DNA from 3 places in the Rhizobium sp. A37_96 genome. Region 1 is predicted to be linked to each of the others. Evidence: predicted binding sites of a transcription regulator. Region 1 holds the regulator's gene; each other region holds the start of a gene.

Region 1 (2,270 bases):
CGTCAGGATCTCGAGCTCGGCATTGGCGGTTTCGATCGTCAAGCCGAAGGAATGCTCCGAAATTCGCGGGCCGCCGACGACCTCCTCGAAAAAGGCGCGATACGCCTCCGGTTTCGATGCGGAAAGCGCCACCCGCGCGATGCCGCTCACACCGTTTTCATGACGCTCGAGCACGCTGCGGTCCGCCGGCAACGGATTGATGCGCTGGCAGCAGAAAGCCAGAAAATCCGGCGCGCGCAGATCGGCCGCGAAGGCGAGGCGAAAGCCGGCCGTCGTTTCGGTTCCGTCCGGCATCTTCATGGGCCGGGAGAAATCCAGCATCCGCCCGGCGGAGATCGCGCCCGCCTTGAAGCGCGCGTCATCCGCAACGGCATCGTCCGTGCCGAAGACCATGGCGGAAAAGCCATCTTCGCCGACTCGGAAACGATAGGCCTGATCGCGCGCAACGAAGACATTCCCGTCGGCGACGCTCGTCTCGCACTGCTCCTGCGACGCCACGCCCAAAGGTTCGAGATAGGTCTTGTCGGCCAGGAAGACGCAGGCATTCTCCGTGCCGAAAGGATGGCGTGCGTCCGGAGCGACCGTAAAACCGAGCTTGCCGAGACGTTCGCGCGCCAGAGCGATGTTGACGGTCGGCAGCACGAGATGATCCAGCGGATGCGGCAACGGCGCCATGCTTTCTCCTTTTCCCTACGGGAGCAGATTTGCGCCCATCCATCATCGAATTCAAGATGGAAGCAAGAGACCGGGAGATAGGGCGACACCGATGGAACGCAATCTCGCAAACGTGATTGCTGATTCTATTCTGTAGCTGGCTTACCCGGCGTAATATCCCGTTCGTCGACGCGGGAGACACCTTGGTCAAGCGAAAGTGTCCTAAACGGCGCAAATTCAAAATTATCAATATTTATCAATACATTAAAACTGAAACAATCCATTGGCGCTTTCAGTCGGTTCATTCGACAGTGGTAATTATTTAATCGTCCGAACAAGGCTTTACCGAAATTTAAGTACTTGCGGAACACATATGGAACATATAGTGTCCGTTCTGGATTTGTTTCACGACTTTTTCTTGATTCTGGGGTTCCAAGACGATGTTGACGCGCAAGCAGCAGGAACTGCTTCTCTTCATTCACGAACGCATGAAGGAATCCGGCGTTCCGCCATCTTTCGACGAGATGAAGGATGCGCTGGATCTGGCATCCAAGTCCGGTATTCACCGTCTGATTACGGCACTGGAGGAGCGAGGCTTCATCCGCCGGCTGCCGAATCGGGCGAGAGCGCTGGAGGTGATAAAGCTGCCGGAGGCCTATAATCCGAGCCTGCAGCCGCGACGCGGCTTCTCGCCCAGTATCATCGAAGGCAGCCTCGGCAAGCCTCAGCCGGTCGCACCGCCCGCCCCGGCAAAGATCGCCAATGACGATCACAACGGTTCGGCATCGGTTCCAGTCATGGGGCGCATCGCCGCCGGTGTTCCGATTTCCGCCATCCAGAACAATACCCATGATATTACCGTTCCCGCCGATATGCTCGGCTCAGGCGAGCACTACGCGCTTGAAGTCAGGGGGGATTCGATGATCGACGCCGGTATTTTCGACGGCGACACCGTCATCATTCGCAATTCGACGACAGCCAGCCCCGGCGACATCGTGGTTGCTCTCGTCGACGACGAGGAAGCGACGCTGAAGCGCTTCCGCCGCAAGGGTGCGTCCATCGCACTGGAAGCCGCCAACCCGGCCTATGAAACCCGCATTTTCGGGCCGGACCGCGTCAAGGTGCAAGGTAAGCTCGTCGGCCTCATTCGGCGCTATCACTGAGCGGTGACGCCGGCTGGATCGGCGCGCCGAATTTGTCGGTGCGCCAATCGTAGGTTCGATGCCGCGTCCATGGTCGTTGCGGGTTCTCGAACGCCACGGAAACGACGGGTTTGTCGCCTGTGAATGCCATTTCGATGGATCCGGTTTGCCGCAATGTCGCGCCGGTTATCAGCATCGCCCCGGAGCGGCAATGATCCAGCCGCAAGCGGATCGGTGTCACGACGATGTTTGCCGTATCGCAAGCCGGCGGCAAATAGGCCGCGTTTTCTATGGTGACGAGCATGGCGCCGTCTTCGAGCATCGCCACGCACCATGCGCCTTTCTGGCAGGCGAAGCTTCCCTGCATCGTCTGGTCAAGCGCGTCTTCCATTGCCTTGCGGACCGCGTTCTGCTCCTCGGTGCTTAATCGCCGATGACGATCGGTCTTGCTGATTTGTGGAAGCCGGCTGTCGC
Region 2 (2,270 bases), on a different contig from region 1:
ACGTCAACGGCCGCTGCAGCTTCAGCGTCGATGACGCCGTTGCGGCGGTGATGGCGGGCGATCAGCCAAAGGTTTGAGCGCCCCGTTCAGTCGTGCAGCGTCCAATAGCAAAGGTGATCGTGAGTTGCCTTGCCGTAGAGGCTATTGATCAGCACGAAATCCCTGGCGGTCCAAGAAACGGGTTCCTCAAGCAAGATATCCGGAATGACGTGCCCGCGATAAAGCAGCGTCATATGCGGCTCGACCAGCTTTTCGCGCCCTCTCTTGAAGCCTGTCAGTTCCACGGCTTCATCCAGTTCGCGATGAAGCGCTTTCAGCTCCGCGTTTCCATCCTTGTTCCACAAGACAAGCGGCCGATTGTCTCTATTGCCGAAGCTCACAGCCCGATCGAACAGGACTGGAAACGATCGCTTTCTGATCGTCGACGCTGCTTCCATTGCCGCAAACGCCACGTCCTCCGGCAATTCGCGCGCCGGATCGATTTGCATTTGATAGAGGGTGATATGCAATAGATCCTTGCGCCGCGGCTTCGTTGAAAAGCCGTATTGGCGGTGAAACGTTCCGGCGAGTTCAAAACTGCGCGCGGCAGTCTCCTGGTCGGGCAGGATGGCAAAATAGAGTCCATTGGCGGGTTCTTGCCCCGGAGGCGGCGGCGTCCGGCTGCGCGATCCGTTTCCAAGATTGAGTGAAAGTTGTCCGCTGTTCTTCATGGATCGCTCAAAGCTTGCCCGCTCTGCCTCCTTCCATTTTCCCGATCCAGAAATCATACGACGAGACAGCAGTCAGATCAAGAACAAAACAAGAACAAATGGCGGCTGAGCGCGGCTGCGACCGGCAATCCTCATTTTGAAAAGAGCGACCGAATAAAAGTCCGGCCTGATCTGTTCATCCTAGGCCGGGGTTTCGTAGCCGTTCTCTCTCAAAAAGGAATGACCATCCATGTGTGCCAAAATTTTCTTTTCGGCCGTTGTTCTCGCTCTTATCGGCCTTGGGGTCGCGTCTTGTTCCACGTCCGGTGGCGGCAGTTCCGGCAGCGGCATGACGCAGAGTTCTCCTCCGTCCGGCGGCGGGTATTGATAGACGTGCTCGCCACCGTCTTTGCGGGATTTCGTTGTGGCAAAGACGGTGGCAACTCGATCCTCGCAAGAATCGGGTTGAATTCGACGCTCTCCGGGACGATTTTCATGACAAGTGGAAACACGGGAGCTTTCGTTATGAACGAGACAAGGCAGAATTATTCGATCTTCGAAACCGCCGGCGGTTTCTGCGGCATCGCCTGGAGCGATGTCGGCATCCTGCGCTTTCAATTGCCGACCAAGGATGCGGCAGCGACCGAGCGCCTGCTTCTGCGCCGGCTGCCGGATGCGCAGCCCGGCACGCCGACCCCGGCGGTCGCAGAGGTGATCGCCCAGGTGAAGCGTTATTTCGCGGGCGAGGAGATCGACTTTTCCGGCGTCACGCTCGATCTCGGCGAGCAGGATGCGTTCTTCAGGCAGATCTACGATGCCGCCCGGCAGGTCGGCTGGGGCCATACCACCACCTATGGAAGCTTGGCCAAGCAGCTCGGCGCCGGGCCGGAAGCCGCCCGCGATGTCGGGCAGGCCATGGCCAAAAATCCGGTGGCGTTGATTATCCCCTGCCATCGCGTGCTGGCGGCCGGCGGCAAGATCGGCGGCTTTTCCGCGCCCGGTGGCTCGAACGCCAAGGCGCGCATGCTGGAGCTGGAAGGCGTTCAGCTGGCGCCGCCGAAGCCGGTACAGCAGTCGCTGGCGTTTTAAGCTGCTCGCCCTATTCTTTCCGCGCCTGACGGGCGCGCGAGAACAGCAGCGTGTCCTTGTCGTTGAAACGGACCGGCTTCGGATCGCGATAGCCGGCCTTTTCGGCGACGCGGATCGAAGCCGTATTGCCGGGCGAGATGAGACAGACGCTGCGGTCAAATCGCGGCTGATCGTCGAGCCAGGCAACGGCGGCTCCCAGCGCTTCGGTGGCAAAGCCCTTGCCGTGCGCCCATGTCGCCAGCGCCCAGCCGGCTTCCGGAATGCCCTTGATCGGCGGTTCCATGACCCGATGAAAATCGGCAAAGCCGAGATCGCCGGCATATCGGCCGGAAGATTTCTCGCGCACCGCCCAGTAGCCATGTCCGAGCAACGGCCAAAGGCCGTGATAGGACAGCATCCGCATCCACGATTCCCTGGAGGTGGAGACGACGTTGCCGAAAATATGCTTTACGACCAGCGGATCGCTCCACATGCCGGCAAGCGGTACGAAGT
Region 3 (2,270 bases), on a different contig from region 1:
ATTCTGCTCATAGAAACTTGCGGCCCCGACAATTGTTCCGGCTAAGAAATAAAAATGCCGGTAAGCAGCCGCCTCAATGGTCAGCGAAAGGTTAACGCGACAGCGCGGCGCAGCGGCGGCGAGAACAGCGCGAGACCTGTTTCTATGGTTAAAATATGATTAAAATACAATGGGTTGCGGTGAACGAAACGGGAAAGGCCGAATGTCTGTGATTCGTCGATGATTCGTTCCTTGTTTGGACTTTTGTTAATATCGGGGCTTTCCGGCGCACTTGGCCGCGCGCCGGAAGAGCAACGCAGATGAAAGCGGGATCGCCGAAAAGTGGTGGTTCCTGCGCTGATTGGTTAATTTGCCGCGCACTCGCCATCAAAGCCGGCGCCCGTGCCGTTCTTCATGTAGCGATGCTGTCCCGGCGGGACACGACATGTAGCCGTGAACAAAGACGATACCTGCGACGATCCGCGATTCGTCACCGATTCGTTCCGGCTTTGATCGAAGCGTTAACGGATGCACCTTATGGGTGTATTTGTTGATTCATTATAGTTCCGCTCGCTAAAAGATCGGCCGCAATCACAGATTCGGCCGGAATCCGCGGCTCAACCATTCGGAGTCCGGCAAATTCCCACCGGAAAACGCTAGATGTTGTGGAGAACAAAAGCGGAATAATGTGGAATCCGCGATTCGTCGCCGATTCGTTCCGGCTTTGGCCCGTTTCCTGGCGCCTTCGTCCAGTTTGTAGAAATTATAAAATTTTACAAATAATTAACCATGTCGCGACGTAAATTTTCGGGCATTCCGGATTCGTTGCTTGACTCTCATTTCCACGAAAAAGACGTCGAAACGCGATTCAGCATCTGGTAGAAATCTTCCCCCGAAAATCCATATGTTGTAGTGAACAAATAAAGAACTATAAAGAGTCAGCGATTCGTCGCCGATTCGTTCCCAGGCTGTTCCGGAATCTCCGGGACTCGTATGGGATGCAGCGTAAATGTAGCTTGTGGTTGAGACGACCAATTATGAAATCGATTGTTGCCGCATCTGTTTTTTTATTCAGGTCTTGCCTTTGTCACATATGGTCGTCATCTGTTCGTTTCCTCCAAGAGGAACTCGCAGATCGGAAGACGGCGGTTTCTCGCCCATGCACGGACCCATGACTCAGACTTCGCAGCCTATGATCCTGAGCGGACGCGGCGTGACCGCGGTGCTCGGACCGACCAATACCGGCAAGACCCATTATGCCATCGAGCGCATGGTGGCACACGGCAGCGGCGTGATCGGCCTGCCGTTGCGGTTGCTTGCCCGCGAGGTCTATACGCGCGTGGTCGAGAAGGTCGGGGCTCAGCATGTCGCGCTGGTGACGGGCGAGGAGAAGATATCGCCGCCGAATGCGCGCTTCTCCGTCTGCACGGTCGAGGCCATGCCGCGCGAGACGCGCGCCTCCTTTGTCGCCATCGACGAGGTGCAGCTTGCCGGCGACCTGGAGCGCGGACATATCTTCACCGACAGGATCCTGCATCTGCGCGGCCGGGACGAGACCCTGCTGCTCGGCGCCGGTACGATGCGGCCTATCCTCGAGCAGCTGCTGCCCGGGATCACCGTCCTTGAACGGCCGCGACTGTCGCATCTCTTCTATGCCGGCCAGAAAAAGATCACCCGCCTGCCGCAGCGCACGGCGATCGTCGCCTTTTCCGCCGACGAGGTCTATGCGATCGCGGAGCTCATCCGCCGCCAGCGCGGCGGCGCCGCCGTCGTCCTCGGCGCGCTGAGCCCGCGCACCCGCAACGCGCAGGTGGCGCTCTACCAGGCCGGCGACGTCGAGTATCTGGTTGCGACCGATGCGATCGGCATGGGCCTCAATCTCGACGTCGATCATGTCGCCTTTGCCCAGGATCGCAAGTTCGACGGTTACCAGTTCCGCAACCTCAATCCCGCCGAGCTCGGCCAGATCGCCGGCCGTGCCGGCCGTCATCTCAAGGACGGCACCTTCGGCGTCACGGGACAGGTGGATCCGTTCGACGACGAATTGGTGCGCCGGATCGAGGGGCATGAATTCGACATGGTGAAAGTGCTGCAATGGCGCAGCAAGGATCCGGATTTCGCCTCGATCGCGGCGCTGCGTGCAAGTTTGGAAGACGCGCCACGCGTGCAGGGCTTGACGCGGGCGCTGCCTGCGGTAGACCAGCAGGCATTGGAATATCTGTCACGCGATCTGGAGATAGTCGATCTTGCCAGCAGCCCGGCTCGGGTTGAGAAATTGTGGGAGGCCTGTG

The links. The regulator LexA, encoded in region 1, represses DNA repair genes until DNA is damaged. The targets are predictions, from matches to a motif close to TGTTCNNNNTGTGTTCNG.
Region 2: a site for LexA is predicted at 790-807, ahead of ACQZ6J_RS07405 (2'-5' RNA ligase family protein). Genes of this name have one in related genera too.
Region 3: a site for LexA is predicted at 892-909, ahead of ACQZ6J_RS15585 (helicase-related protein). Genes of this name have one in related genera too.

The regions. Positions count from the first base shown of each region.
Region 1 covers NZ_JBNWDS010000013.1:180,791-183,060, forward strand. Annotated here, with positions in the region: gene ACQZ6J_RS26260 (VOC family protein) at 1-675, opposite strand, end outside; gene lexA (transcriptional repressor LexA) at 1,095-1,817, shown strand; gene ACQZ6J_RS26270 (ComEC/Rec2 family competence protein) at 1,798-2,270, opposite strand, start outside.
Region 2 covers NZ_JBNWDS010000002.1:207,043-209,312, forward strand. Annotated here, with positions in the region: gene ACQZ6J_RS07400 (SulP family inorganic anion transporter) at 1-77, shown strand, start outside; gene ACQZ6J_RS07405 (2'-5' RNA ligase family protein) at 87-710, opposite strand; gene ACQZ6J_RS07410 (methylated-DNA--[protein]-cysteine S-methyltransferase) at 1,215-1,778, shown strand; gene ACQZ6J_RS07415 (GNAT family N-acetyltransferase) at 1,789-2,270, opposite strand, start outside.
Region 3 covers NZ_JBNWDS010000004.1:393,392-395,661, reverse strand. Annotated here, with positions in the region: gene ACQZ6J_RS15585 (helicase-related protein) at 1,151-2,270, shown strand, end outside.